Regions from separate parts of the Undibacterium sp. GW821-FHT11B02 genome, predicted to be linked through region 1. Evidence: predicted binding sites of a transcription regulator. Region 1 holds the regulator's gene; each other region holds the start of a gene.

Region 1 (10,367 bases):
GAAACAGTCAAAGACTTACTTAATGCAAGAAAACGCTAGCCATGAACACAACAAGTTCCGGACACACAGCAATTGAACAATGCCTGCAGGAAGAAATCATCACCATGTCTTCCCTGGCAGAATTGCTGAAAAAAGAGCAGTCTGCACTTGTTGATAGTGATGTCAGCTTGCTTAACGATTACACCCAAAGCAAAGGGCAACTGCTTGGCAAGATGTCTGAACTGGAGAAAAAGCGTAATGCGTTTCTGACGCAACTTGGGTACAAAGCAGATCTGGATGGCATGCAAGCGTATTTACAACAAGCTGGCAGCGCAGATAATGCACATCATACAGCGAATTATTGGGAACAACTCCTGCAAGTGTCTATGCAAGCGAAAGAGGACAACAAGATCAATGGCCAGTTGATCAACCGCAGATTGGCACAAAGCCAGTCCATGTTAAACGTATTACAACAAGGGAATCAAACCACTTCCCCTATGTACGGCCCGAATGGCCAATCGACCATCAAAGGTACATCAGGCAAAGGCTATATTGCCACTTGATTAGCCCTGGATATGATCACGAATAAAAAAACAGACCCTTGATCCGGGTCTGTTTTGCTTTGGCCTGCAGATAATTCACACTGATCTTAGGGAATCGGTACAGCCGGTGTGGTCGCTGGCAAAGGTGATGTCGCTGGCACTGAAGAGGATGAAGGAGTCGCAGGTGCAATCGGTACATCCACAACTGGCTCTGGCAATACTGCCAATATGGTGACCGACACCCGGCGGTTCCTGGCACGACCTTCTATTGTATTATTGTCACTGACCGGCAATTTTGCCCCCTGCCCCACGGCTGTCACCCGGAATTCATCGACACCGTTTTCAGTCAGCAACCTGGCAACCGTGCTGGCGCGCACTGCTGACAATTCCCAGTTTGAAGGGAAGATTGGATTTTTGATGGGTACATTATCTGTGTGTCCCTCTACCTGTATGGCGTGGTTATCCACCTTCAGGACACCGGCAATGGCTTTCAGGGCCTGTATCGAATCCACATTCAGGCGTGCTTCACCAGGCGCAAACAGCAGGCTGGCATTGATTTCGATGGTAATGCCACGACTGGTCTGACTGACCCTGACCTTGCCTTCCCGCACCAGGGGTTCCAGCACTGTCAGGATATCCTTGGCCATGGTCGTCATCTGCGCCTTTTCCTTGCGCAAGGCTTCATTCGTGCGGTTGTTTTTTACCAAAGGCAAAGGGTCAAGCTTGACGATCGGCTCATTCGGCACATCTACCGCCCTGGGGTTGACCATGACCTTGCCAAAAGCACCCGTCAGTGAATTCGACAGCACCCGGTATTTACCTTCATTGAGGGAGGAAATCGCATACATCACCACAAAGAAAGCAAACAACAGGGTAATAAAATCGGCGTAAGAAACCAGCCAGCGATCATGGTTATCGGGCTCTTCGTGGAATTTTCTTCTGGCCATAAGTGTCTTTAGTGCATCACGGCGGGCAAGCCATCAATTTTAATGGTTAGTCAATCGTTCTTCCACCACACGCGGACTATCCCCCAGAGCAATGCTGTAAAAAATGTCAGATAACATTTCCCGCCGGGTGACTTCCCTGTTAATGATTTCTTTTAGTTTGTGACTGACTGGCAAGAACAGCAGGTTGGCCATGCCCACCCCATATATCGTTGCCACAAAGGCCACAGCAATACCGCCACCCAACTTGGATGGGTCAGTGAGGTTTTCCATCACGTGTATCAAACCCAGCACCGCACCCAAAATACCGATGGTGGGGGAATAACCACCTGCAGCTTCCCAAATTTTGGCAGCCTGACGTTGCTCCATCTCATATAACGAAATATCAACGTCCAGGATATCCTTGAGCCTTATCGGGTCTATGCCGTCAATCACCAGGCGCAAGCCCTTGCCAACGAAGGGATCAGTCGACGCATTCATATAGCGTTCGAGGCTGAGAAAACCTTCCCTTCTGGCGACGACGCTCCAGACCAGCGCTTCTTCGACATTCTTTTTGCTATTGTCTGGTGGCTCTGACACGACCCAGCGCAACATGCGCACGCCGTGGGCAAAGGTCTTGATGCGGCTTTGCATCAGGACCGCCCCAATAGTTCCCACTACAACGATCACAAAAGCAGCTGGCTGTACCAGTGAAGAAAGACGCCCCCCCTCCAGCAACTGACCAGAAAGGATGCCGACAACAATCAGTAAAAGTCCGACTATGCTAGCCCAGTCCACGCCTTCTCCCTTAAGTACGCCCTGAGCCTGGCTACCGCCTGACTATGCAATTGTGACACCCGTGACTCGGACACCCCCATCACGGCCCCGATTTCCTTCAAGTTTAATTCTTGCTCATAATACAAGCCCATCAGCAATTTTTCACGCTCGGGCAAACTGTCAATCGCCCCGATTACAGCATCACGGAAGTCATCATTGAGCAAATCCTGCAAGGGGTCGCCTGACAAGTCAGAACAATAATGATCGAGAAAATGTTCTTTCGTGTCGGCGTCATGAAAGTCTTCGTAATACACCAGTTGATGGCCACCACTGTCGGTCAGCATGTCCTGGTATTCTTCCAGCGACAGCTTGAGCGATTTGGCAACCTCGGTTTCCAGCGGTGGCCTGCCCAGCTTTTGCTGCAGGGTGTTCATGGCATTTTCTATTTTGCGCATGTTCTGGCGCACGCCACGCGGCAACCAGTCACTGCTGCGCAACTCATCCAGCATGGCCCCACGTATGCGCTGCACGGCATAGGTTTCAAACTGGGCACCATGCGTGTCTTCATAGCGGTTGACGGCATCCAGCAAACCGATCATGCCAGCCTGCACAAGATCATCCACCTCCACACTGGGAGGCAGACGCGCCTTCAACTGGTAAGCAAGTCGCTTGACCAGTGGGGCATGCTCCCTAAGGAGGAAGTTTTTATCTGACTTTCCGCTAGCGGTGTACATGTGATTATATTCCGAGACCGACACCCAGCTCAGGGACTCCCTCTAAACATAATGTCGAACGCGCAGTCATTGCCAATTGTTCCGCCAGTTTCGAAAAAGCCAGCGAAGCACGCGCCTTGGGAAAAGCGTCAATCACGGAGCGACCCAAATGCGCAGCCTTTCTTACATGTTCATCTTCCGGCACATGGCCGACATAGTGCAAAGGCACCGCCAGATAACGGCTGGCAGCCTGCGCCATATTTGTGTAAATCAATCTCGCCTCTTTTTCTGATGCGCCGGATACTAAAATTCCATAACCGCGCCGTCCTACCCTGTTACTGACCCGTTTGATCAAGCCATATGCGGCCTTGATCATATGCGGATCAGCAGAAACCTGTATCACCAATTCACTGTCATCCAGCGATGCCAGCGGAAATGCGTCATTCGCATTAATGTCGCCATCGACCATCACCAGGTCAGCCTGATTTGCCACGACATCAAACACTTCAGTCAATTGCCGCGCACTTTCTGGCGGCAAGCCTGAAGCTATTGATGCCTGCCTGGTCAACATCGTCACCGACAAACCTGCGGCTACCAATTTGATTGCATCCTTCATTGTACGCTGTTGTCTCGCTACATCCAACAAGGTACGATCATTGCTTGCATTCAGCCAGGCCCCCACGCTATTGTCCGAGGCCCGCGCATCGATCATCAACACTTCATTACCCTGTCTTGCCAGTGACACACCAAGGTTGACCAACATGCCACTTTTTTCATCTTCTTTCAAAGCCGACAAAAAAGTAAACACCCTGGGTTTGGGGCCAGCCAGCATGCGACGCAAACCTTCTGCCTGATCAAAACTAGCCAAGGGACACCTCCTGCGACATGCCTGCAGCACGTGCCGCATTCCCTGCCCCCATGGTGCCAGCCATCAGCAAAGGCAATTCTTCATCCAGGAAACGGAAAGCTGCAGTCTCACGTTTCAGTTTAAAAGCGCGATCAATCAGATACAGCTTGTTGGCGATGTGCAGGTCTTCTGGCACCCGCTGACCGCTGGCCACGTAATACACCATCAGTTTCTGGCGTATCGCAATATCCAAAGCCCCGCCTATGGTGGCAGCCTCGTCAAGCTTAGTCAAAATACAACCTGCCAGGCCATTGCCCTGATAAGCACGCACTACTTCGCTCAGTGTTTCACCAGTCGAAGTGGCATTCAGACACAGCAAACGCTTTACCGGAGTGTCTGTTCCAGACAACATGGCAACCTGTTCTGTCACCATTTTATCGCGCTGACTGACACCAACAGTATCGATCAATACGGTATGTTTGTTTTTGAGTTCGGACAAGGCAATGCGCAAATCCGCCTCATCCTTGACGGCATGCACCATGACGCCAAGTATCTTGCCGTAAATGCGCAATTGCTCGAAACCACCAATACGATAGCCGTCGGTGGTGATCAGGGCCAGCTTGGAAGGACCATGGCGCATCACACAACGCGCTGCCAGTTTGGCCGTAGTGGTGGTCTTGCCAACGCCAGTCGGGCCTACCAAGGCATAGACGCCACCTTTTTCCAGCATTTCGTTTTCATTGTCGATGGTGGACAGATTACGTACCAACGTATTCTTGATCCAGTCCAGACCATTTTCGACCTTACCCGCTTCCGGCAATTTTTCAACCAGATAACGCGACAAGCCCGCACTGAAACCAGTTGCCAGCATTTCACGCAGAATATCTGCCTTCTGCGGATGCCGCTTCTGGGTTTGGGTCCAGGATATTTCTGCCAGTTGCGACTCCAGCATGCTGCGCATGGAACGAATTTCCGACATCACGTTATTCAACTCACCCGCGCTGACAGCCGCCTCAATATCGGCATCCATGGCAACAGCCGGTTTCAGCGGACGATGAATAACTGCCGGTGCTTCGGCCTGATAACGTGGCGCAAAACGCGGTGCATCGGGTATTGGCGGCGCCAGTGATGTTGCGGATGCCATTGACGCTGCTGACGCTGATAACGCTGGCGTATCATCGCCGGACGATGGCGTAATGGCACTGATAGCCTCATCAGCCATGGCCAAAATCTCGACCTTGCCACCGACATTGCGGTTAGACAAAATTACCGCGTCAGCGCCCAGGGCATCCCGCAACATGCGCAAAGCTTCGCGAGAAGTATTCGCGGTAAATTTTCTGACGTTCATGATTGACCTCCGACCAGGCTGGTGACTTTAATTGTTTTTGTTTCGGGTAATTCTGCGTGCGACAAGACTTTCAGTTGCGGTACCGTGCGACGCAAGAAGCGTGACAGCAAAGCCCGCAGCGGTGCCGGTACCAGCAAGACTGGTGTCAGCCCCAATTGTTCCTGATGCTGGGCGGCAGCCTCGGTCTGGCTGGCCAATGTGTCTGCCAGGCCGGGTTCAATACCGGCACCATCTGCACCACTGGTCTGCAGGGCTTGCATGAGCAGTCGTTCCAGGCGATTGTCCAGCGTCATCACGGTCAACTCATTCCCGGTTGGGAATATCTGCTGCACAATGGCACGGCCCAGGGCAATCCGCACCTGGGCAGTCAGCTCACCTGCATCCTGGGTATGTGTGGCCTGTTCTGACAGACATTCGATGATGGTGCGCATATCTCGGATATGCACACCTTCTATCAACAGGTTCTGCAAGACTTTTTGCAGTACCGACAAAGGCAGGATTTTCGGCACCAGCTCTTCCACCATCTTCGGCATATCTTTAGCCAGATGATCCATCAGCAACTGTACTTCCTGACGGCCCAGCAATTCGGCGGCGTGGGAAGTGATCAGATGATTCAGATGAGTAGCAATGACAGTCCCGGAATCCACGACGGTATACCCCATAGATTGAGCCTGATCACGCATGCTTGCGTCGATCCAGACAGCAGGCAGGCCAAAGGCAGGGTCATTCGTGACCGCACCTGGCAAATTACCAGTGACCATCCCCGGGTTAATCGCCAGGTACTGACCACTGAGTGCTTCGCCTACGCCCACTTCCACCCCCTTGAGGGTGATGCGATAGGCAGACGGCTTGAGTTCGAGGTTGTCGCGGATATGCACAGGTGGCGACAAAAAGCCGACTTCCTGTGCAAATTTTTTGCGTATGCCTTTGATACGGCGCAGCAATTCGCCACCCTGGTTTTTATCCACCAGCGGGATCAGGCGATAACCAACTTCCAGCCCCAGGGTATCGACCGGCATAATATCTTGCCAGGTTGCTTCTTCCATCTCTTGGGCTGCTGCGGGAGTGTCTTGTTTTTCTTCTGTGACAGGAGCGATCTGATTACGCTTGTTCAACAGATATCCGCCGCCACACAAGATTGCGGCAAGCAAGATGAAGGCGATATGCGGCATGCCGGGTATCAGGCCCATGCCACCGATAATACCGCCCGTAATAATCATGACCTGCGGTTTGGCAAACAACTGGCCAATCAACTGACCACTGATATCCTGGTCACTGGCTACACGCGACACGACGACACCGGCTGCAGTAGAAATGATCAGGGAAGGAATCTGCGCGACCAGGCCATCACCAATCGCCAGCAGCGTGTAGTTTTTCAGCGCAGAAGCGAAATCCAGATCATGCTGCACCATGCCGACGATCAGACCACCGACGATATTGATCACCGTAACCATGATGCCAGCCACCGCGTCACCGCGTACGTATTTACTGGCACCGTCCATGGCACCGTAAAATTCTGCTTCTTGTGCAACTTCGGTGCGACGACGACGGGCTTCTTGCTCAGCTATCAAACCGGCATTCAAATCAGCATCAATCGCCATCTGCTTGCCTGGCATCGCATCCAGGGCAAAACGTGCGCCCACTTCAGCAATACGGCCAGCACCTTTGGTCACAACAGTAAAGTTGATGATGGTCAGGATAATAAACACCACGATACCAACGGTGTAATTACCACCAATCAGAAAGTGGCCGAAAGCTTCAATCACCTTACCGGCGGCATCCGGACCGGTATGGCCCTCGGTCAAAACAACCCGTGTAGAAGCCACGTTCAGGGACAGGCGCAGCATGGTACTGACCAGCAAAACGGTCGGAAACACCATAAAATCCAGCGGCTTTACCGTATACAGACTGGTCAGCAAGACGATGATCGCAATCGCAATATTAAAGCTGAAAAACACGTCAAGTACAAATGCCGGCAAGGGCAACACCATCATCGCCAGCATCAGGATAATCAGGAAAGGCGCGGCCAACGCCCGGGAATTCATACCGTTCATCCAGACAGGTAATTTGAGGCTATTCATGCTGGGGCTCCTGCTTGATTATTCGGGTCCAGCTCAGGTGGTACATATAAGTCATTCGGTTCCATCGGTTTATTTCCAGCACCTGTGCGATAACTGCGTAACTGATATACATAAGCCAGCACCTCGGCCACGGCAGCGTACAAAGCTTCAGGGATTTCATCGCCAAGATCTGTATGTTTAAACAGCGCACGCGCCAGCGGTGGTGCCTCCAGCAAGGGCACCTTGTGCTCTTGTGCCAGTTCACGAATCTTGGCCGCCACTGCATCTGCACCCTTGGCGACCACCTTCGGTGCGCCACGTCCACCTTCGGTGTATTTCAATGCCACCGCAAAGTGGGTCGGGTTAGTGACCACAACGTCGGCGGTAGGAATTTCTGCCATCATGCGGCGGCGTGCCATTTCACGCTGCTGGGCACGGATTTTTGCCTTGATCTGCGGATTACCGTTGGCTTCTTTCGATTCCTGAATCACTTCCTGATGCGTCATTTTCAGTTTTTCAGCGTATTGCCACATCTGATAAGGCGCATCGATAGCGGCAATCGCCACCAGCGAACCAACGATAGCCAGAAAACACACACCCATCATGTGACCAACGTGGGCAGGCCCGGTTTTCAATGATTCCAATGGCAGGCCAAAAATGGCATTTTTCTGACTCATGATGACCATCCAGGCCACCACACCAACCAGAATGGTTTTGATAATCGCCTTGAGCAATTCCACACCGGCACGGGTGGAAATCATATTGCCCAGACCCGAGATAGGGTTCATGCGCGCAAAATTCGGTTGCAGCGCCTTGGCACTGAACAGCCAGCCACCGATCAGCAAAGGCGAGCCCAGCGCAACGATCAACAGTAGCCCCGCTATCGGCGCAAATGCCACCAGCACATCCCACAGACTGGCACCGATTTTGGAAAACAGTAACGATGGGTCATAAATAATCTCGCGTTCCATGGACAACCCAGTGATCAGAGCATGATTCAATTGCCTGACCAGACCATCCCCCATGGCCCATAGCGAACCACCCGCAGCCAGCAAAATGGTGCAGGTTGACAGTTCACGCGAACGTGGAACATCGCCCTCTTCCCGCGCCTGTTCAAGGCGCTTGGGCGAGGCCGGTTCGGTTCTTTCGAGATCGCTATCTTCGGCCATGGCCGACTCCTGTTATTTCCACAAAGCAACCAGCACGCTGATTACACAAAGATACAGGTGTAATTATTGGCTATACCAGAAGTACAAGATGCGTGGAATAAAGGAGGAAATACCCCTTAGCTCGGGGGAAAGAATGGCCCTTTGTACTTAAAGGGCCATGAAAGGCTGAAATCTGAATGTCAGCCTGATGACAAGACATTCAGATTTAGTTGATTGAATTACAGCTAATCAGGCAGGTACAGCTACAGGCGTCGCCACCATGCGGTGAATGAAATACATCATGACAGCCGTCAGCAGCACCGTGCAAACCAAAATATCACCCAGCAAATCAAAATGCAGTATCGCGCCACCAGCAGGCTGGCTGACTATCATCCCGGCAACCACAGAGCCGACACCACCGGCAATTTGCTGTAGCGATGAATTGATCGCCATGAATGCGCCACGGCTATCTGCGGCTGGTACAGCCGACATCATTGCCTGGGCAGGGATCATGCGCGAAAAAATACCGACAAACAGCAACACATTGACCAAAATGACCATAGGCAAAGGCGTGACACCAAGGCGGGTGTAGATGACAGCCATGACAATCGTCATCGCAGCACCGAATAAAAACATACGATATTTGCCAAACTTGTCACTGAGCTTACCAACCAGAGGACCAGTGACGATCGCACCGAAACCTGTGACCAGATAAATCATCGGCAATTCCTTCATCGAAATACCCAGGTTATTGACTGCAAAGGCGCTGCTGAACGGCATCAGCATATAGCCGCCCACGCTCAGGAAACCAGTAGCGGCGAATGCCAGCACATAACGGGGTGTTGCAATAGTAGTTTTCAAATGATGGAAAGGATTACGATCAGGATGCAACTGCAAATGCGCATCAATCGGCTTCAGGTTCACAATGATGATGACGCCGACAATAGCTGCTATTCCCACGATCATCATGAAAGGCGCATGCCAGCCCAAGTGAGCGGACAGATAAAGACCAATAGGCAAACCCAGTATCTGGCTACCGGCAAAAGCCGTTTGCAATACACCCATGACCCTGCCGCGCATACTGAAATGGAACAGGTCAGTCGTAATCGCCATCACGATGGCACCGATGACGCCGCCGAAAAGACCAGTGACAATACGTGCGAATAACAGGAAGTAGAAATTAGGCGCAATACCGCACAGGAAGGTACCCAGCATAAAGCCGCAATAAAAAAACATGAGCAGTTTTTTACGGTCAAACCGGTCAGCAAAACCCGCTGCCGCAAAACCGGCGATACCAGCGCTGAACGCGTAGGCAGATACCACCACACCAAACTGTGATGGTGTGATATTCAATGCTGGCATCAGGATCGCACCCAGTGGTGACATGATCATGAAATCCAGAATAATAGTGAACTGTAAAAACGCCAATATGGCGAGGACAAATTTTTGATAGCCAGTGAACTGCGTTGGCGGTTCTGTAGAAATAGTTTGAGTCATTTTTTCTTTCTTTTGCATTGAAACTCAGGCTCTTTGTCTTGGCCTGATTTCACATTGCCATGTAGTTTATTAAGCAGCTTCTCTGAAGCCTTCTTTTTGTAACAGCACATCCTGATTTCCAGAAAAAAACTCCCTGAAAAACGGTACTGCTTCATAGGAATGAAAGACCCTGGTAAATTTCAGTGTTTCCGCTGCGGTCTTAGCATTCCGTGCGCGCATTTCGGTTTCATAAGCGGCGATAGCTACACGCATATCCAGCCCCGGGTTAAGCAATTGATTGGCCAGCACCAGAGCATCCTGCATTGCCATATTTACTCCCTCACCCGCATACGGTGGCATAACATGAGCGGCGTCGCCCAGCATGGTCAGGTTAGACAAAGATGGCCAGCTTTGATTGACCGGTGCGCAAAATTGTGGGCGCGGTACGAAAGGCAGAGTGGCATGCCTGAATAATTCTGCCCAGATATTACTCCAGCCCTTGAATTCCTGCTTGAACCAGGCAAACACCTGATCGCGGTCAGAAAAATCAATTT
Region 2 (10,367 bases), on a different contig from region 1:
TCGACCACGATACCAGCCCCTTCAGTGCCAGGGATGGCAGGCAGAACGGCTGGGTTTTGCCCATTGCGTTGATAAACATCGGCATAGTTGATGCCAGCAATATCTACCCGCACCAGCACTTCTCCTGCTTTTGGTATTGGTGTGGGCAGGTCGGTCAGTTGTAAAACTTCCGGGCCGCCTTGCGTCAGTATCTGTATGGCTTTCATTTTTACTCTCTGTGTAAATAGAATAGGACTTGCGTTGTTGCACATAGCTTAGACAAAGAGAACATCAAATAAAATTACTGAAAAGTTCGCCTGGACTGTGCATAATTGCACCATGATGAATTGGGACGATTTACGGTTTTTTCTGGCACTGGTCGATAGTGGTACGCTGACCGGGGCGGCGCGTCGCCTGCAGGTGGAACACACTACCGTGGCACGCCGCATCGATGCGCTGGAAGCTGCTCTGGGCCTGCGCCTGTTTGATCGCCTGGTGCGTGGCTGGCAATTGACGGTGGAAGGGCAAAACCTGGTACCCCATGCGCGGGAAGTGGAAGAGCGCTGGTTTTCATTCGAGCGAAAAGCCCTGAGTGAAGGGCAAATGGAAGGGACGGTGCGTATTTCTGCCGCCCCCACGTTGACATCATTTGTGCTGGCCCCGAACCTGAAAAACCTGCATGCCGCCTTGCCTGGTCTGGAACTGGAATTATTTGCCGAAAAACATGAAGTCAGCCTGGGCCGGCGTGAAGCCGATATTGCCCTGCGCATGTCACGTCCGCAAACAGCGGGCCTGGTCATCAAGGCGGTGGCCACCATCCAGTATGGTTTGTACGCCAGCAAAAGCTATTTGAAAGGGCGTGACCGTAGCGACTGGCAATTTGCCGCCTACGAGAAAAATTCTGGTACACCCCATCACCAGTGGTTGGAAAAGATGCTGGATGCCGACCAGTCCCAGATACTGTTACGTAGTAATGATCAACTGGTATTGCGTCAGGTGGTGGCGGCTGGCCTGGGGGTTTCAGTGTTGCCGCATTACCTGGCCAAATGCATGGTCGGCCATGACTTGCAAAGAATAGACGACCCGCCTTGCCCTTTGCAGCGCAAGTTGTGGTTGGTTATGCATGATGATGTGCGCCGTTCTGTGCGGGTGAGGGCGGTGGCTGATCAGCTGATTGCGCTGTTTGGCAGCTCTGCTGTGCAGGATATGCTAATCTGAACTTGTGGACTGGACAGGTATTGCAGGCATACCTTGCACTGCAACATCTATGTGTGAACCGGGTATCATGTAGCTTTGGTTTGGTGAGTCACTACGCAAATGAATACTTTACTCATTATCGATATGCAAAATGCCTGGCTGAGAGGGACCACGCCCCGGTATGGTAAAGAGGGGATCATCGCCCGTATCCAGCATGCAATAGCTGTCACGCGCCAGCATGGTGGGCAAATCATTTACATACGTCATTCCAACGATGATGCCATGGTGGGGACTGATGGCTGGGAAGTCATTCCCGAGCTGCCCTTTGTGCCGGGTGATGTGTTTGTAGACAAGACCGCCTGCGATTCTTTTGCTGATACTGGCTTGTACAACCATCTGAAAATTACCGGCGCGCATACCCTGATGGTCTGCGGGTTGGCGACCGAGTTTTGTGTCGATACCACCATACGTTCTGCCGTATCCCACGGCTTTGACGTGATCGCCCTGTCTGATGCCCATACCACCGGCGACAGACCACATTTAAAGGCCGAAAAGGTCATCGAGCACCATAACTGGGTGTGGGAAAATCTGTCCACCCCTGTCAACAGCCGCCTGATGGTTCGTACTGTAGCTGAAGTGTTTGGTTATTATTAGGACTTACGCAAAACCGCCCCAGCTGCGTTGCAGCTCCTGGCCGTACTAAAGTACTGTCTTCGTCGCTACGGTGTAGTCGGGGTTTCAGACAATATATTGTCTGCCGACTAACGAACCTCCCTTGCAAGGGAGGCTTCCTAGAGGCGATAGGTGTAGTCGGGGTTTCAGACAATATATTGTCTGCCGACGTAACGAACCTCCCTTGCAAGGGAGGTTTCCTAAAAGCGATAGCCCTTGCTGGGACAATTTTGCGTAAGTCCTAATTATTGGATGTTAATGGCAAATTAATAATGATGTGCCGCGCTACCTTACGCTGTGGATCGTGGTCCTTTTGATAGCTCACACCTTTTTTTATACCCGTCTGCCAGGTAAATACTTACCTCTGATTCATTTTTTTCTAATAAAAAATTAAACTTTTAAGCATTACTACCGTTAATGATGTTAACGCAGTAGTCCGTTTTGATTTTTTACCATGATAGTCGGGGAATGATATGAATATCAGTCAAATAACAGGCGGGGGCACCAGCATCTCTGCTGTTGAGCCTCGGCAAGATGTTAAAAATACACCCAAGCCAGATCCTTTGGCACAAGATGCTTCTTCTGACAATGTGGCACCGGCGAAAGATGCTGCACAGGCAGTTGCAATCAGCACTAGTGAACTGAAGCAGTCTGTAGATAAGATTAATCGCTTTATCGATTCCAGCAATAGTGTGAATTTAAACCTGGACAGTGGTTCTGGCAAAGTGGTTGTACAGATCGTTGACCGAGAAACCAATACCGTGATCCAACAGATTCCTTCTGCGCAGGCGCTGTCCATTGCTAAAGATCTTGGAGGTAAAACAGGTTTGTTGCTCGATGCCCAGGCCTGAGAGGGTTAATGCGTGATTTTGACGTCTGACCCCGGTTTTTGGCGCGCCCAACTGGGCCGCCCTGTTCTTGAAAGACTGGGTGTGGCACCTGCCGAGGTGCTGGCCTATGTTGCCGCTGTGAATGCAAGTCAGCAATCTGGCAGCGACCCCGCTGCATTTCCCATTGCCGCAACATCACCTGAAGCGGTCGTGCTTGCCCCCGATTTCCTGGCTGATGTACAAGCCGCCATGGCAGAAATGCCGCCATCCCTGTTAACGCTGCTGACCCGCCCCTTGCTGGGTGTGTATTTTGCCCGTGGCCTGGGTTCATCTGCCCTGACCGATGTGGTCATGACCGCAGACGGCCAGCAACTGGGTATGGTCTGTCTGATGGATGCCGATGCATTTTTACACCGGGCCGCCAATGACTGGGCTAGCTGGAAAGAAAACACCCCCTTTCTGCCGCAAGACCAGTACCGCATCGATGTCGTCATCGAAACGCCGGACAACGACAGCCGCAAAAATGCCATTCAGTTTTTATTGCTGCATGAGTTTGGCCATGTCCTGACCGCCAATAGCGAATACCTGCCTGACTGGTGGATAGGTTCCAAACGCTTCAAATCGACGGAAGAATACAGCTACCTGTCGCTGTCATGGCAAATCGCCATGAGCGGCGATGTCATCCCCCTGTTGCGCAATGATTTTCCGCAGCGCAAACACCTGCACTTTTACACTGGCGAACAATTGCCGGGCGAATTGATACCCGAGATTTATCAAGCTCTGCAAAAGACCAGCTTCCCCACCTTGTATGCAGCCACCAATGTCTACGACGACTTTGCCGATGGCTTTGCCAGCTATGTACACCAGGTCATGCTGCAACGTCCGTTTGAAATCAGCATCAGGCAAGGCGGACAGGAAATCATGCAATTGCGTGACTACTGGTCTGGCCCCAAGGCAAAGGCCAAGGCCGGTGTTTTTGCCGGGATGTTTGCCAGCGACTAATCCGTCTGCACGACAAGCTGAAGCTATCAGGTTTTAAAAACTTGTCGTTCGATCACCACAAATAAGTCAAACTGTATTCAAATTGCCTTACTGCATCAATAAAGCTGTAAAAACGCCTGTATTCCCTGCTTTATTCGTCCTACTCTCATAGATAATTACTGCATGTATATGATTGGGAACAGGAATGGCAGCATCGGATAATGAAACGCTGGACCCCAGCGACTGGAAGGCACTGCGGGCGCAAGGACATCGCATGCTTGACGACATCCTCGATTATGCCGAACACATACGCGAGCGGCCAGTCTGGCAACCGATACCGGACGAGGTAAGTGCGCAGTTCAGGCAAACCCTGCCTGCTGGCCCCAGCGAGCTGTCGGCAGTGCATCAACAATTTATGGACCACATCCTGCCGTATTCGGTAGGTAACAGCCATCCCGGCTTCATGGGCTGGGTGCATGGCGGTGGCAACCCTGTCGGCACGCTGGCGGAAATGCTGGCGGCGGGCCTGAATGCCAATCTGGGTGGGCGCGACCACATCCCTATCGAAGTCGAAAGACAAATCACCCGCTGGGTCAGTGCCCTGTTTGATTTCCCGGACACGGCCAGTGGCCTGTTTGTCACCGGCACATCCATGGCCAATTTTATTGCCGTGCTGGTGGCAAGGGCAAAGGCGCTGGGCACGCAAGTGCGCAAACAGGGTCTGGCAGCTTGTACACCCAGGCTGGTGGCCTACACCTCTGCCGGTGCCCATGCCTGCATTGCACAAGCCATGGACATGGCAGGGCTGGGGACAGATGCCTTGCGCGTCATTCCCATGAATGCGCAGTTTGAAATGGACACAACCTTGCTGCAGGCCACCATACAGGCTGACCGTGCGAATGGGCTGACCCCTTTCTTTATCGCCGGTACCGCAGGTTCAGTTGATGTTGGCGCGATAGATGATCTGGCTACGCTGGCAAACATAGCCCAGCAAGAGCAGTTATGGTTTCACATCGACGGTGCCTTTGGGGCGTTGGCCATGCTGTCACCAGCTTTGGCACCGCGCCTGCAAGGCATACAGCGTGCTGATTCCATTGCCTTTGATTTTCATAAGTGGTTGCAGGTGCCGTATGACGCCGGGTTTATTCTGGTGCGTGACAGCACGGCCCATTACGACACCTTTGCCACGCCCGCCAGTTACCTGCGGCGCGAAGCAAAGGGTTTGGCAGCCGGTTCACCCTGGCCCTGTGATTTTGGCCCCGATCTGTCACGCGGTTTTCGTGCATTGAAAACCTGGTTCACGATACAGGTGTATGGTACAAATCAACTGGGTCGCATGATCGCCCATACCTGCGACGTGGCGCAATACATGAAGCAGGCTATCCTCGCCAACCCCAAACTTGAACTGCTGGCCCCGGTCGCATTGAATATTGTCTGCTTCCGCTACCGCTGTGCCAACCCGGATGTGGTTAACGCCAATATCGTCGTGGCCCTGCATGAATCCGGTATTTCTGCACCATCCACCAATACCATCAACCAGCAACTGGCCATCCGTGCGGCCATTGTCAACCACCGTACCCGCACTGAAGATATCGATACACTGATCGCCGCTACCTTGCGTTTTGGCGACCAGTTCAGCAGCACAGACCAATATGCAGCAAGCAAACAGGATGATATCCACCATGAGTAACCAACAGCAAAACCAGGACAATACGCCCATGCAAAGCAAACTGATCGGCCTGGCACCACTGATGCGCAAGGCATTTGCAGGTGTAGACATGAAGCCGCTAGGCATGGAACTGATTGCCCATGCAGAAAAATATCCCAACGATGCCAATGCCATGATGGACCTGGCAACTACCCTGTTATTGCTGGGCCACCGCGACAACGCCCTGGCCACGCAGATGGAAGCATTAAGGCTGCAACCCCTGTATTCTGTGCCGTCTACGCATGAAACAAAAATCAGATTGCTGGCCCTGATGACCGACGGTGATTTAATGGCCAATACCCCGCTGGAATTTCTGGTCGAAGATTCAGACATCGCGCTGGACCTGTTATACGTCGGTGCTGGCATACCCGCCATAGAACAACTACCCGAACACGATGTCCTGTTTGTGGCAGTAGGTGAAGCCGACGACAAGCGTGAACTCTTGCTGGATTTGCAGGCGCTGGTGGACAGCTGGCCACGACCCGTCATCAATTCACCAGAACGCATCACCCATCTGGGACGTGACGGTGCCTGCGCATTGTTACAGTCTGGTGAAGGCATAGAAATGCCGACTTCCATCCGCATAGACCGGCCCACGCTGGAAAAACTGGGCACAGGTGAGATAGAACTCAGCAGCTTACTGCCGGGTGATGATTTCCCTATCATCGTGCGGCCCCTGGGTTCCCATGCAGGTCATGGCTTGAAAAAAGTCATGTCGCCCGACGACATTCCCGATTATCTGCAAGCCGTACCCAGCGATGAATTTTATATCGCCCGTTTTGTCGATTACCGCAGCGCAGACGGACAATTCCGTAAATACCGCATCATCCTGATCGATGGCAAGCCCTATATTTCTCACATGGGTATTTCCAAACACTGGATGATTCATTACCTCAACGCAGGCATGACCGAAAGTCAGGAAAAACGCGATGAAGAACAGCGCTTCATGGAAAATTTCGACACCGACTTTGTGCCGCGCCACCTGACTGCTTTTGCCGAAATCACCCAGCGCCTGGGGCTCGATTACGTAGGCATAGACTGCGGCGAAACCCGCGATGGAAAATTGCTGATATTTGAAGTGGATAGCGACATGATCGTGCACGCCATGGACCCGGTAGACATGTTTCCCTACAAGCAGGCACCGATGAAAAAACTGTTTGCCGCATTCAGGGACATGCTGCTCAAGGCCATGGCCGCAGCACCTGCTGAGTGAGTCCTGATATTGAATGTGAACCCATGCATCATGCAAGGATGCGCCACGCCATAACACGTTTTACGGAGCAAGATCGCTCATGTCCATGAGTACCAAACAAGATTTACCCACGCTTGACCAGTTGCTGGTTGATGGTGGCGATGCCAGGCTGGTTCTGCAGGCCGACGGCACCAATAAATACGGCTGTGCTGCCGTGCCTTTGAATGCACACGACCAGATGTTTGCTTTTAGCTCGGCCACTGCATCCAGCATATCTGCCCATGCCTATGCCGCCGCTGCACGCATGTACACCAGGCTGCAGCAAAGCGAGCAGGGCGCGTATGCAAGTTACGCCAGCGAATTGAACCAGGTCCGGCAAGAATTGAAACAGTTGTGCGGGCTTGAACAGCGCAGCGATGTGGATATAGTCTTTGCCGCATCCGGCACCGACCTGCACCTGATCGCGGCCCAGTTGTGCGCCAGCTTATTTAGTTTATCCAGTGCACGCGCTCTGGTCATCATGGCAGATGCCAATGAAACCGGCAGTGGCGTCCCGTCTGCGCTGACGGCCCGTCATTTTAGCGAACGTACTGCCTTCGGTGAACAGGTCAGCACCGGTAGCCACATGGCGCGAGCCAAAGCGCTTGATGTCGTCAGCATCAGCTTGCGTCAGCCAGATGGCACAACGCGTGACAGCCACGATGTCGATAGTGAAGTCGAAGCGCTCACCAAACAAGCCATGCAACGCGGGCAAGCCGTCATGCTGATTTTGATGGATGTCAGCAAAACCGGCATGATGGCACCGTCCTTAAACACCGTCATTCAGTTGCGACAAAATTATCCACAATTGCAAGTGATGGTCGATGCCTGCCAGTTCCGCCTGTCTAACGCCAGCCTGCATGCCTATCTGGACCAAGGCTTCATGGTGGCAATGACAGGCTCCAAATTTTTATGTGGCCCCAGTTTCTCTGGTGCACTGTTTTTGCCGAATGCCATGCAGCCAGGCTTGAAAGCGATTAGCTTGCCGGCATCCCTGCATGCCTATAGCAGCCGTGCAGACTGGCCATCTGACTGGGCCGGAGCACAGGGTTTGCCTGCACGCCCCAATTATGGCTTGCTATTGCGCTGGGTCGCCGCGCTGGAAGAACTGCGCGCTTTCCGGGCCTTGCCCGATGCCGCCATCCTGGCTTTTATCCAGCAGTTTCAACATGCTGTCTACGACTATTTTGCCAGCCATCCGTCGCTGGCCCTGTTACCCGTGGCAGCACCCGACCGCAGCGCCATCATGGCAGGGCAGGGCTGGGATTGTTACACCACCATTTTTTCGTTTATGCTGATGTCGCCAGCCACATGCGCATCCGGCAAAGCACCGCCATACAGCCATGACGACACGGTTGCCATCTATCGCCATCTGCAAAAAGAAAAAGGCATGCAACTTGGCCAGCCTGTCACCTGTGGTATGCACAATGGCAAACCCGTCAGCGCCTTGCGTTTGTGTTTAGGGGCAAGACATATTGTCGCTGCCATCCAGAAAAATCAGGCTGGCACCATCATTGCAGCGGCATTGACGGTGCTGGAAGAGGTGCAGCGGGAGATGGCGCTGAGGCAGTCGGTTGCAGTAGAAAATTAACTCATTTTGCATGCTCGTTCGCTTGCTTCGCCCATTGTGCGTAGGTGCGGTCTGCCATATTGCGTGATTCACCAAGAGCTTTGATGATTTGCTGTTGTTCCGGTGTTCCTTCCCAATGTCCGGGGATTCTGGCAAGAGTGAAAAGGACGTAGAGATTGACGCGATAGGCAGAAGGGTCTTTTTCTGGGCGAATTGCCGCAATCAGTCTGTCAATGACCGCCTTTTTGTCTTTCGCATAATCCCGAACGAGGGCATTACTGACATCTCTCCTGGTCGGGCCATTGAGTAATTCAACCAGAGAATCGCTTGTAGCAACCACCTCAGCGACAGACGAGATTTGAGGGCTGACAGCATTACTGTTTTCAGTCATGACGGCATCAAGCGCCTTGCGGCCATCTGCCCAGGTTGCCTTTTCTGATTCCTTGGCTTGTTGCTCAAGCCCTTTGAATAGTGCATCTACGATGTCAGGTGGGTAGGCGAGAATCATGACTTCACGAATTTGTATCTGGTCTTTTGTATTCCCGGAAAAGATGAGTTCTCTATTTGTCGACACGTAATTTGCTGCATCGGATCGCCATTTCCTATTTGCTTCAAATTCAGCTTGTGATTGCGCGCGCTGATTTTGACCAGTTTGTTGAGCAAGTTCTTTTTCTTTTTGAGAGGAAGAAATAGCGACCCCGCTCAAGGAGACAATAATGGCAGCCAAAGAAATTGCCGCCGTAATCAATGTCGTTGAATTTCTATATAGAAAATCTTCGTCTCGTTTTGCCCGTTTTTCTTCAAGCTCAAGCTTACGTACTTCCAATAGATACATAGCGCTGTTTAATTCGTCCTCAGTCATACAGATAACTCCAGGGCAGATGTAAGATTTCTTAAAGTGTTGTCTATTGGTAAATTAAACCAGTATTAAAAATATGGCAATATTAAATTTAGTTTTTCAGGCGATAAAGTTTTTGGGTGTTGTTTGTGTGGGTGTTTTGAGCCAGGGCTAGGGACGCACGTATTTCTAGATTCAACTGCTTAACTGAATTAATCCAGTTCAGTTAATTTCACTTAGCTTGTGATTTTCCAGAAACTTCAAGAAAGTTTTCGTGTGCATCGGATGCATTTGTATTGCAGCAAGAAAGAACGTCTGGCCAGCGCAAAGCATGCGCTGGCAGGATAGGTAGCGATTTAATGAGCGCTTATTGCATCGTATTTTTAGGTGCTGCATCACAACCCATTGATCTCAGGTTGCTTTCTATCGCCATCTGCAAAAAGAAAAAGGCATGCAACTCGGCCAGCCTGTCACCTGTGGCATGCACCACGGCAAACCCGTCAGCGCCTTGCGCCTGTGTTTAGGGGCAAGGCATATTGTTGCCGCTATCCAGAAAAATCAGGCTGGCAACATCATTGCAGCGGCATTGACGTTGCTGGATGAGGTGCAGCGGGAGATGGTGGAGCGGAGTAAAGTGACGGTGTGAGTATTGATAGCACGATGCAAGCTGTCGCTTGCATCGTGTGATTGAATTTCATCATCAGCAGCCACATCCATACATAAATGTATCGCTGCCCAATACCTTCCATGCGCCGTTGATATTGACCAGTACCAGGCGATACCAGCGGTCGTCTGTTGTGGTGGTACCACCCAGGTCACCTGGACCTTTTCCCTGTCCTTCCCAGACTGCTATATCGGGAATGCCGTCGCCGTTCAGATCGTAGTGTAAATAGGTGCCACCGATAAAGCCAGTTTTTTCACGACTAAGCTTCATAGGTATTTCCGTGCGCTTGACCATGTCTGTAGGTAATGGAGTCGTGGTATAGAAAGCATATAAACTGCCTGAAAGATTGTTTTTCAATATAGCTTGCCGACCGACGCGACTATAGTGTTTGTAACGGCTGGTGTCATCATTAAAGTAGTTCCATATACTATTGCTGGCATCACCGAATGCAAAGCCAGGTGCAAAGCCTGCACATTCTTCTTCATCGACGTCGCGCCACAAGACTTCAGTCCCGCGCATCACGCTGGCCTTAGCTTGCAATCTTCCGTCGCGGAACAACTGGACGCGTTGTACTGACTTCACAAGCACTTGTGTGCGAGATAACATATCGTACAGCCCGGCATAACCCATTTCCTCACCATTTTTCGGTGGGCGACGAGGGCTTACCAATTGGCGAAAGATAATGTCAAAGCGACCA
Region 3 (10,367 bases), 270 kb from region 1:
GGTTTCACTAATTGAGATTGCGGCGCCTGGTGCCTCAATATTGACTACAGGTTTGTTGAGAATGTCGAGCCGCGCAGGCATATACGTCAGGCGCTATTGCCAGCGCTATAGGTTCTGGATAGTTTCTGGCTGGTGCTGGAGCTTTTCATCATGTCAGATAATTGCGCCATCCAGGGTTCAGTAATATCGCGAATTTCCTTATCATCAGCCAGTATCTGCTTGATAATGCGGATTTTCTTGTCACGCATATCAGCAGGAAGTTCTGCCGGGATTTCATTTTCGCGCAATAGCTGAACCCGGCTGGAACAATCGCTTTCTAGTTTTTCCAGCAATTCCCAGTCACGTGAACGGGCGGCTTCCAGCATATTGCCGGTAATTGTGGCAACATTTTCATACAATGTGATCAATTCCAAACTATTCATCTTGATTCAAGCCTCAACAAAGTTGGCAGGACGGGGGGACAGTGGATCAATATTCACCTTGGGAATTTCACTGTTTGTATCAGTGCTGGGTGCAATGGCTTCCCAGGCCGATTTCAGATCGCGTAACAGATTCTGCACTTCAGTTAACATGGCTTCACTGTTTTCAAGATTCGCCTTAAGCAGCCTGTTGATCATGTATTCATACAGGGCATCAAGGCTGGTGGCAATTTCACCTCCAACTTTCTTGTCCAGGCTGGCTCGCAAGCCATTTTCAATAATAGCAATTGCCTTTGAGATGGAATGCCCTTTGGCAGCAATCTCACCCTGATGCAGATGTTGCACGGCATTGGAAATGGCCACAATTGCTCCATCAAACAACATCACAATTAATTTGTGAGGGCTGGCAGCAATAACACCAGTTTCAATGCCAACTTTTGCATAGGCATTTGCGCCACGCGCTTGAGATGAGCCAAACATAGTGGTTAATCCTCTATTCAATTTTGTAATCTTTACGACTAATTATCTCGTACTCGACGAAAGTGCTGCTAACTGCTGGGTAAGAAACGAACTCGTGCTATTTAGACTGCTGATAATGGTATCAAGCGCAGTGAACTGCGCACGGTAACGCGCTTCAGTATCTGCAAGCTGGCTGTTCAATGCTGTACGTTGCTTGCCAATATCTGTAATGCTGCTGGTTACCCCATTGGTTGCTCCTGCAATTGAGCCAGATGTACCAACAATGGTTGTCAATAAATTCGACAACTGAGTAGCATAGCCTCGTGAAAAATTGACGGTTCCACGAGCCCCCAAAGAGCCACCATTCACTTGAATTTTCAAGCCTTCTGCAGGCGTGCCGGTGGTGCCTGTCAGGAATTGTCCGGATCCTTGCGCGGTAACCCCATTGAGTTGGCCTGCAACGTTGACCCCGGCAGTGCCTGTTAATGCTGTGCCGGTGAATGTTGCTGCACCAGTTCCTGTATTGTCAGCGATGGATACATTGGACGTACTGCCATAGCTTGTGGACTGCAATTGCAGGAATCCACTGCCATTGATGGTCGCCACCACTGATGTGCCATTACCCTTGAATGTTGCATTACCATTGATGGATGTTTGGATCAGAGTGGCAAGGCTGCTGGCGCTATATGTCCCTGCTGCGAGTGCTACTGAAGACGATTGGCCATCCAGCGTTACATTGATCGCTGTATTTGCTGCAATGGTTGTGCTGCCTGCATTGAGGTTCACATTGCCAGTGAGTCCGCCTTGTGTTGCGAGTTGCGACACTGTCAGCGCATATGCGCCTTGTTTTGTAGCAGTGGTAGAACTGCTATATCCAATCAAACTATCAGTTGCCTTGCCTACAGAGGCAAACAGACCGCTGATGTCGCTATAGTTATTGGTCAGAGCCGTTTGTAATTTGGTGGAGTCTATCGCCAGCGTGCCGTCTTTCTGGAAGGTGATACCAATGCTGGACAACGAGGTGATGTTGCCACCCAGTCCATTTACACCCGCGCTCAACGTGGATTGAATCTGATTTTGCACGTTGCGAGCGGTTGAGTCACCTAACAGAATGCCGCCTTGTTTTGTGGTTGAATTGTAGCTGGTCAGGTTTTGCAACGTGCTTTGCAAATCGTTATAGCCTTTGACAAAGCCATTGATGGCAGACTGTATGCCACTGGTATTGGCAGCAAGTGATAGCGATGCGGTGCCAATTTTGCTCAGGTTTAACGTCGTGCCCTGTATTGCGCCGGATACTGCGTTCGATGCACTTGATATGGCAATACCGTTGACTGTAAGAGCTGCATTCTGCGCTGTCGTTGTTTCTGTCAGGTTCTGTGTGCCTGATGGGTCATAATTAACCAAACTTTGAATCGCTGCGTCGCCAGTGGCGCTGATCTTCAAGCTGGAGGCCGCACCAGTTTTACTGGATGTCAGAACAAGATGATAGGGGGTTGCACTACCATCACCAACAATACTGGCATTAACACCTACGTTGGCTGCATTAATCGCATCCCGAATACCTTGCAGGGAATTGTTTGCACCATCTATAGTAACTGTCCCGGTAGCTTGTGAGGCATCTTGCTGAAATGTTGACCCGGTATACACACCATTGCTGGAGGACCCACCTGTAATCGTACCAAAACTAAAGCTTATCGTCGTACTTGTGCCTGAACCTATGCTTGCAGTGGTACTTGCCTGGCCTGCGCTGGAAATGGTCTGTGCTTGTGCCAGTTTACTGACATTGATATTGTAACTTCCTGCAACTGATACGCTTGTCGTTGTTGCAGACAAAATGGTTGAATCACTTGAATTGGCTGTCAATGCCTGGAAGGTGCCCAAATTTCCCAATCCAACCACACTGGATTGATATGAGCTTAATGCGCCATTGAGGGCACCATAAGCAGATAATTTTGCCTGGAAACTGGCTTCTTTGGTGGCGAGCAAGGTCAGGGGCTGGCTCTCAACCTGCATGAGTTTGCTAATAATGCCATTGACGTCAAGATTTGACCCAATGCCTGTTGATTGTATGCCCACTTGGTTTCCCCTTTTCAGACCACACTGTACTAAATTATCGGCATTGGCAAACTAGACTTTAGAGGGGAATTTACCTGTCAATTTAAAATTTAGGTGTACGGCAATAAATTTATTTACGCTTGTTGCTTGATTAGCAACCCTTGGAGCTTGTCCAGGGACTTTGAAATCTCCAGTGCCTCTTCAGAGGGGATTTGACGTATTACTTCTTTGGTTTGTTGGTCTACTACCTTAACTATAACTTTATTACTGTGTTCTTCAAGGCTAAACTCCAAATCGCCAGACAAGGACTTGATAGTTTTGTTAATTTCGCTAATGGCCTTTGATACTTTGTCAATATCTTCGGCAGATGTCGCTGCATTACTTGCCTTAACTGCATCTATTGTTTGGGTTGGTGCTGCAGGTGCGCTGGCAGCAGTGGCGCTTGTTTCGGGAGCGGGGCGATTGGTGACCACTTGTCCCGATTGAGATGTGCTCCCTATCGACTGGATATCCATGATCTCTTCCTTCAAGAAAAATACCCCCTGGTCATTGGTGACCAGAGGGGTATGCATTCAGCTTTAGATTTTAACCTCTATATCATAAGCTTATTTTGATTAGCCGCGTAACAGAGCCAATACACCATTTGGCAACGCGTTAGCCTGAGCCAGAATTGCAGTACCAGCTTGTTGCAACACTTGGCCACGAGTCAATGCAGCAGTTTCTGATGCAAAGTCAGCATCTTGAATACGGCTGCGGGAAGCAGTCAGATTTTCAGATCCTGTTTGCAAGCTTTGTATTGCTGAAGAGAAGCGGTTTTGATAAGCGCCCAAAGAAGCACGTGAGCTATTGATTGACTGCAGTGCCGCATCAATCGTCGTCAACGCCGAGGTGGCCCCCGCAGCAGTGCCAAGGTTCAAGGACGACAGACCTGCACCGACAGTGACTGTTGCAGAAGTGAAACCACCAGTCAGGTTAGCTGCAGTCAAACCAGTACCAGTGCCGTTTGCCAGAGTAATACCGGCAGAACTGGTAGAAGTCAGGGACAATGTCGAGGTGCTGACGTCAGTTGCGCCAGTTGCCGATACTGTGATACCTGTGTTGGCAGCAGCTGCAGCAGCGTTGGTGCTTGCTGTAATGGTGATGTTGCGGCCATCAGCGGCAGCCAGTGCAACGGCACCAGTTGCTGTGTTGAATGTAGCCGTAACACCTGTTTGTGTACTGATGGCATTGACAGCAGCAGCTACCTGAGCACCACGTTGTGCGCCAGAAGTAGAAGCATTCAAGGCACCCAGATTCACGCCGTTAATGGTAATGTCGCCGGAAGCAATCGCTGTTGCAGATGTGCTGGCTGTACCTGCAACTGTTGTCGAGCCTACAGTCGCTGTTACACCTGTGCTACCACTGATTGCATTGATTGCTGCTGCTTTGGCAATGCCGCTACCAGTTGAGTTGGAGAACGATACACCGTCAGCTGCAGAAGCGCCAACCTGGAAGCCATTGATGGACAAGTCACCAGCAGCCAGGGCTGTAGTAGTCACTGCACCGGCACCAGCAACAGTTGTTGCATACGAGGAGGAGGAACCCACACCCAATGCACTTGATTTTGCGCTGGAGATGGAGGCGATACTGATTTGGTCGTTTGCAGTGCCATTAGCGCCAACCTGGAAGGTTTGTGCATTAAAGCTACCATCCAGCAGATTCACGCCGTTGAAGTTGGTGTTGCTGGCAACGCGGTTGATTTCAGAAATCAGCTGATTTGCTTCGTTATTCAGAGCAGCACGATCAGAAACGCTGTTACTGCCGTTGGCTGATTGAACTGCCAAGTCACGAATACGTTGCAAGTTGGAGCCGATTTGTTGCAAGGCACCTTCAGCAGTTTGGGCTAAGGAGATACCGTCGTTTGCATTACGTGCAGCTTGATTCAAGCCGCCGATTTGAGAAGTCAGACGTTCGGAAATGGCCAGACCAGCAGCATCATCTTTAGCACTGTTAATACGTAAGCCGGAAGACAAGCGCTGGAGTGATGTGGCCAGTGTAGATTGGGAATTGCTCAAATTGCGTTGCGCATTCAGCGAAGCAATATTGGTATTAATGACAGCCATGGTGATTCTCCTTACCTAAGTTATTCAAATTGGCGTAGTAGCCTGAAACTTTGGTCTTTCGTGCTGACTATTGGACCGCCGTTGAAAAGGGTATCGGTAGAGACTGAAAAAGTTTTAGCGTGTTTCTGAAAATAAATGTTATTTTTTCTGCTCAAGTTTTTCAGTCCTTTCCGCTTGTCGGCGTATTTTAAAAATACTTTAGGGGTAAATTTGATTTAGTTTTCGGGCTTTATTTAACACATGGAAACAAAATCATTGGTTATAAAATAAGCCTGAGCTAGACAGTTTCTGGTATTTTCCAACTTGAGCATGCAGTTTTACTCACATTGGTGCTGGTGATTGCCGAATTGAGTGATGCTAATTTAATAATAACTAAATTTTACCAAGGCGCCGGTCATGACAAAATCGAGTTTTGATGCACGAAAGGCTATGCGCGAGGTCCATAAGCTGTACTTGGCCCAGGCTTTGTCCGAAGCGAAACAAGTGTGTTTAAACATTATCAGAAATTTCCCCCGGCACGCTGAAGCCTTATATGCACTGGCAAGAATTTCAGGCGATATGGATGAGTGCGATCAGGGAATGGAATATCTCAAACTGGCATTTGATGTGATGCCGCATTTCCCTGACAACAGGAAAATCGCATTTGGCATTTTCAATAAATATTTACTGAATAAGCAATATCCGCAGTTGGAAAATGCAAGTTTGTGGTTGTCACGATATTTGCCGCGAGACGGCATAGTCTGGGATTATCTTGGCCTTGCACGTATTGAGCAGGGAAATTTTGTCGAAGCGCATGTTGTTTTAAGTAAGGCACTGGAGCTGTTGCCAAACAATCCACATATCCTGGTCAATATGGGAAATGCTCTTATTTCCCTGGAACGTTGCTCTGAAGCGATTGCGTATCTTGAAAAAGCACTAAAGATACAACCAGATATGGTGGTTGGTTTGAATAACCTTGGTAATGCACTTCGTTATATAGGGCGAACAGAGGACGCGATTGAAAAAATATCGAGGGCAGTCCAGTTAAGTCCAGAGATTGCCTATTTGTACAATAATCTGGGTTTGGCCTATCGCGAGCATAGTATGTATGCGGTAGCAATTGAACAGTATAGACATGCCTTGCAATTGCAGCCGTCTTTATATCAGGTGTACCCTAATCTGATAGATGCCTTGCGACAAAATGGACAAGTGCACGAATCGATAGAATGTGGCCAGTTAGCATTGAGTCTTACTGAGGAAATTCCAGAAATCTGGGGTGCCTATGGAGATACATTGCGTGAGGCAAATCATCTGGATGCGGCAATTGAAGCTTATATCAAAGCTTTGTCATTTAAAGAGGATGGACAGTCTTCTTTTAACCGCAAGATATACACTAACCTGTTGTTTTGCCTGAACTATCATCCAGACCTTACGCCAGATGTGATTTATAACGCTTATCATGAATTTGACTTGCGTTTCGCAGCTCCTCTGAAAGCAAAGTGGAGAAAATTCGAGAATACACGTATTCCAGGGAAGCGCCTGAAGGTCGGTTATGTAACACAGGCTTTTTATAATCATGTGTGCAAATATTTCCTGTTGCCTTTGATAGAAGGGCATGACAAGGAGCAAGTGGAGGTGTATGCCTATGCCAATCCACCTTTTGAAGATGATGTTACCGCCTATTATAAGAAGCAGATTGATCATTGGGTTTCCACCAGGGACATGACAGATGACGTACTGGCTGAACGCATTCGGGCAGACGGTATAGACATTTTGGTAGACGTGGCCGGGCACACTAACGGCAACCGCTTGCCGGTATTTGCCCGTAAACCCGCACCAGTTTCTTTGCATTGGCTTGAGTACGGCTATACAACAGGCTTGAGTGCTATCGATTATTATTTAACAGACAAACCTAGTGTCACCAATGATTGTGCGCATTTGTTTTCAGAGAAAATTTGGTGCCTGGATGGGCCGGCTTATGTCTACAGGCCAGATACCAGGAGAGCAGAATGGTGTCCGTCGCCATTTGAAACGAATGGCTATATCACGTTCGGCAGCTTGTCCCGTTCAACCAGGATTAATCATAAGGTGGTAAAGGTATGGTCTGCCATACTGGACGCAATGCCAGATGCGCATCTCATCATCAATAGCGGAGATTTTAAGGATCCCCAAGTACAGGACGAAATGGCTTCCCGGTTTATGCGATATGGCATAGAGAGGTCGCGTTTGCACATAGGGTTTAGTTCGCCCTCCTGGGAAGTATTGAAGCATGTTGATATCAGCCTTGACTGCTTCCCGCACAATTCAGGAACGACTTTGCTGGAATCTCTGTATATGGGCATTCCATTTATTTCGCTCGCTGACCGGCCCTCTGTTGGCAGGATAGGTGCTAGCGTATTGACAGGTATCGGACATTTGGAATGGTTGGCGCAATCGGAAGAAGAATATGCGCAAAAGGCCATTATTCTGGCGCATGACCTGGATGAATTGCGGCGACTACGTGGAAGTTTGAGACAGGAAATGGAACAATCGCTCATTATGAATGAGCCTGCCTTCGCTCACTCAGTAGAAAAAGCTTACCGTCAAATGTGGCAGATTTATTGTGAAGGGCAAGATGTATGAAAGCGGTGATTTTAGCCGGTGGCCTGGGAACAAGGATATCCGAGGAAACCCACCTGAAACCCAAGCCCATGATAGAGATTGGCGGCCACCCTATACTCTGGCATATCATGAAGTCGTATTCTGCCCATGGCGTGAATGATTTCGTGATCTGTTGCGGCTACAAAGGCTATCTGATTAAAGAATATTTTGCCAACTATTTCTTACATATGTCAGATGTAACTTTTGACATGCAGAAAAATAGCATGGAAGTGCATGAACATCATGCTGAGCCATGGAAAGTGACCTTGGTTGATACTGGCGAAGACACGATGACTGGCGGTCGCCTGAAACGTGTGGCGCGCTACTTGCAAGGTGAGGAAGCATTCTGCTTTACCTACGGTGATGGCGTTGCTGATCTCGATATTTCCGCATCCATCAAGTTCCACAAAGAGCATGGCAAATTGGCAACGGTGACGGCTGTCTTGCCTCCCGGCAGATATGGTGCCTTAGAGCGCAATGGCGATCTGGTAGAGGGATTCACAGAAAAACCGCGTGGCGACGGGGGGTGGATCAATGGTGGGTATTTTGTCTTGTCACCCAAAGTACTTGATTTTATTGAAGGGGATAGTGTCAGTTGGGAAGCCGCGCCCTTGTCAGAAATAGCAGGACGTCAGGAATTGATGGCTTTTGAGCATGCAGGTTTTTGGCAGCCCATGGACACATTGCGTGAAAAAAATCTTCTCGAAGATTTGTGGCTGTCAGGGAGTGCGCCGTGGCGGGTCTGGTAAACGCAGAATCAAACCTGAATATGGTTGCCCCAGTCTTCTGGCGGGGCCGACGAGTTTTACTCACAGGTCATACCGGATTCAAGGGGGCCTGGATGGCTTACTGGTTAAGCCGCATGGGGGCAATCGTGCACGGGTTGGCATTGCAGCCTTCAACGCAACCAAATTTATTTGATGCCCTGGATATTTCTACGCGTATCAAGAGTCATGTTGGCGATATCAGGAACTACGAAACCGTTAAAAATGTGGTGCAGGCATGCCAACCGGAAATCGTGCTCCATCTTGCGGCACAAGCGCTGGTTCGTGCCAGTTATCAAGAGCCATTGGCGACCTTCGCCAGTAACATCATGGGCACGGCTCATGTACTTGAGGCTATTCGCGGCATGCAATGTGTGAAAGTGGCCTTGATTGTGACGACTGATAAAGTGTATCGCAATCTTGAACAGATGACTCCCTATCAGGAAACTGCAGAACTGGGTGGCCATGACCCTTATAGTGCCAGCAAGGCCGCTGCAGAACTGGTGTTGTCGAGCTATCGTGCAGCATTTTTAGCGGAGCAAGGTACGGCAGTGCTGGCTGCGCGGGCTGGCAATGTGATTGGTGGCGGCGATTGGTCAGCGGACAGATTATTACCCGATGCGATTCATGCCTGGCAGAATGAAAAGATATTGCATATTCGCCGACCAGATTCAGTCAGGCCCTGGCAACATGTTCTTGAGCCGTTGTCCGCCTATTTATGTCTAGCGCAGTACGCCTATGGACAACCAGTGACTAGTCTGGCATGGAATATCGGCCCTGATAATGCTGCTTCCGTCAGGGAAGTGATAGAACTAGCGCAAGCCGCCTATGGTCATGGAGAAGTTGAATTCGCAACAGAATTCTCTGGCCCGCATGAGGCTGGTCTGTTGGCACTTGATACCACAAAAATCAAGTCGGTTCTTGATATCTCACCACGTTGGGGGCTGCATTCCGCTGTGACGAGAAGCATGCATTGGTATCGGGACTATCAGTCAGGTACAGCAGCACCTGAGCTTTGCGACCGCGACCTCACAGCTTTCCAGGCAGGGCAAACATAATGCGCGTTTCCAGATCAGGCCGCTTTGAATTTTTGGAGACACCCATACAGGGATTGCATCTCCTGCAAAGAAAGCCGTTGGGCGACAAGCGTGGATATTTCCAGCGCATGTTTTGTTCAGATGATTTGCTTGAAATTGGGTGGCATGAAACGATTGCACAAATCAATCACACCTATACGGAGCGCAAAGGAGCCGTTCGTGGCATGCATATGCAACTGTCGCCAAACACTGAAATGAAGTTGATTAGCTGCCTGCAAGGTGAGGTATGGGATGTGGCGGTAGATTTGCGAGCAGGTTCGCCCCATTTTTTGAAGTGGTATGGTGTGCTATTGTCACCAAAGAATCAGCAATCCTTATTGATCCCACCTGGATTTGCACATGGTTTTCAGACCCTTACTGACGGGGTTGAAATGTTGTATTGTCACAGTAAGGCTTACGCTCCAGCCAGCGAGGCAGGGTGCAATCCCTTTGATCCCCTGTTGGAGATTACCTGGCCGGAATTAGTCACTGAAATTTCTGACCGGGACAAGAACTGCGCCATGCTCAATAAAGATTATCAAGGGGTTATTGTATGAAGTGTCGACACTGTGATCAAGAATTGACACATACTTTTCTCGACTTGGGGACAGCCCCACCGTCGAACGCCTATTTGACACCTGCAGCATTTAATCAACCTGAAGTGTGGCTGCCGTTGAAATTGATGGTATGTGACTTTTGCTGGCTGGTACAAACTCTGGACTTTACCGGGCGAGAGAATTTATTCGACGCTGACTATGCCTACTTTAGCTCTTGCTCCTCCAGTTGGCTGGCGCATGCAAAGACTTTTGTCACGGACATGCATGCAGAACTCGAGCTTGGGCCACAAAGCCTGGTAATGGAGGTGGCGGCCAA

The links. Region 1 encodes FliA, which starts transcription of late flagellar genes. Its sites were predicted from a motif close to CTAAAGTTTNNNNNNNNNNNGCCGNTA; they were not measured.
Region 2: the regulator FliA is predicted to act here: its motif matches at 2,239-2,265, upstream of AC1RVX_RS27735 (flagellar protein FlaG).
Region 3: the regulator FliA is predicted to act here: its motif matches at 5,211-5,237, upstream of AC1RVX_RS17060 (flagellin N-terminal helical domain-containing protein).

What each region holds. Positions count from the first base shown of each region.
Region 1 is NZ_JBXASD010000007.1:13,057-23,423, reverse strand. It holds gene flgM (flagellar biosynthesis anti-sigma factor FlgM) at 1-39, shown strand, start outside; gene AC1RVX_RS15840 (flagella synthesis protein FlgN) at 42-542, shown strand; gene motD (flagellar motor protein MotD) at 629-1,468, opposite strand; gene AC1RVX_RS15830 (flagellar motor protein) at 1,508-2,242, opposite strand; gene AC1RVX_RS15825 (RNA polymerase sigma factor FliA) at 2,224-2,955, opposite strand; gene AC1RVX_RS15820 (MinD/ParA family ATP-binding protein) at 2,960-3,802, opposite strand; gene flhF (flagellar biosynthesis GTPase FlhF) at 3,795-5,129, opposite strand; gene flhA (flagellar biosynthesis protein FlhA) at 5,126-7,210, opposite strand; gene flhB (flagellar biosynthesis protein FlhB) at 7,207-8,358, opposite strand; gene AC1RVX_RS15800 (MFS transporter) at 8,587-9,834, opposite strand; gene AC1RVX_RS15795 (FAD-dependent oxidoreductase) at 9,904-10,367, opposite strand, start outside.
Region 2 is NZ_JBXASD010000019.1:27,729-38,095, forward strand. It holds gene AC1RVX_RS27720 (quinone oxidoreductase family protein) at 1-206, opposite strand, end outside; gene AC1RVX_RS27725 (LysR family transcriptional regulator) at 319-1,197, shown strand; gene AC1RVX_RS27730 (isochorismatase family protein) at 1,297-1,830, shown strand; gene AC1RVX_RS27735 (flagellar protein FlaG) at 2,322-2,699, shown strand; gene AC1RVX_RS27740 (hypothetical protein) at 2,712-3,680, shown strand; gene AC1RVX_RS27745 (pyridoxal phosphate-dependent decarboxylase family protein) at 3,865-5,349, shown strand; gene AC1RVX_RS27750 (ATP-grasp domain-containing protein) at 5,342-6,580, shown strand; gene AC1RVX_RS27755 (hypothetical protein) at 6,666-8,189, shown strand; gene AC1RVX_RS27760 (hypothetical protein) at 8,191-9,030, opposite strand; gene AC1RVX_RS27765 (hypothetical protein) at 9,458-9,652, shown strand; gene AC1RVX_RS27770 (SH3 domain-containing protein) at 9,707-10,367, opposite strand, start outside.
Region 3 is NZ_JBXASD010000007.1:282,515-292,881, forward strand. It holds gene AC1RVX_RS17040 (flagellar protein FliT) at 87-422, opposite strand; gene fliS (flagellar export chaperone FliS) at 429-899, opposite strand; gene fliD (flagellar filament capping protein FliD) at 942-2,954, opposite strand; gene AC1RVX_RS17055 (flagellar protein FlaG) at 3,068-3,448, opposite strand; gene AC1RVX_RS17060 (flagellin N-terminal helical domain-containing protein) at 3,548-5,035, opposite strand; gene AC1RVX_RS17065 (O-linked N-acetylglucosamine transferase, SPINDLY family protein) at 5,432-7,636, shown strand; gene rfbF (glucose-1-phosphate cytidylyltransferase) at 7,633-8,403, shown strand; gene rfbG (CDP-glucose 4,6-dehydratase) at 8,424-9,476, shown strand; gene AC1RVX_RS17080 (dTDP-4-dehydrorhamnose 3,5-epimerase family protein) at 9,476-10,051, shown strand; gene AC1RVX_RS17085 (methyltransferase domain-containing protein) at 10,048-10,367, shown strand, end outside.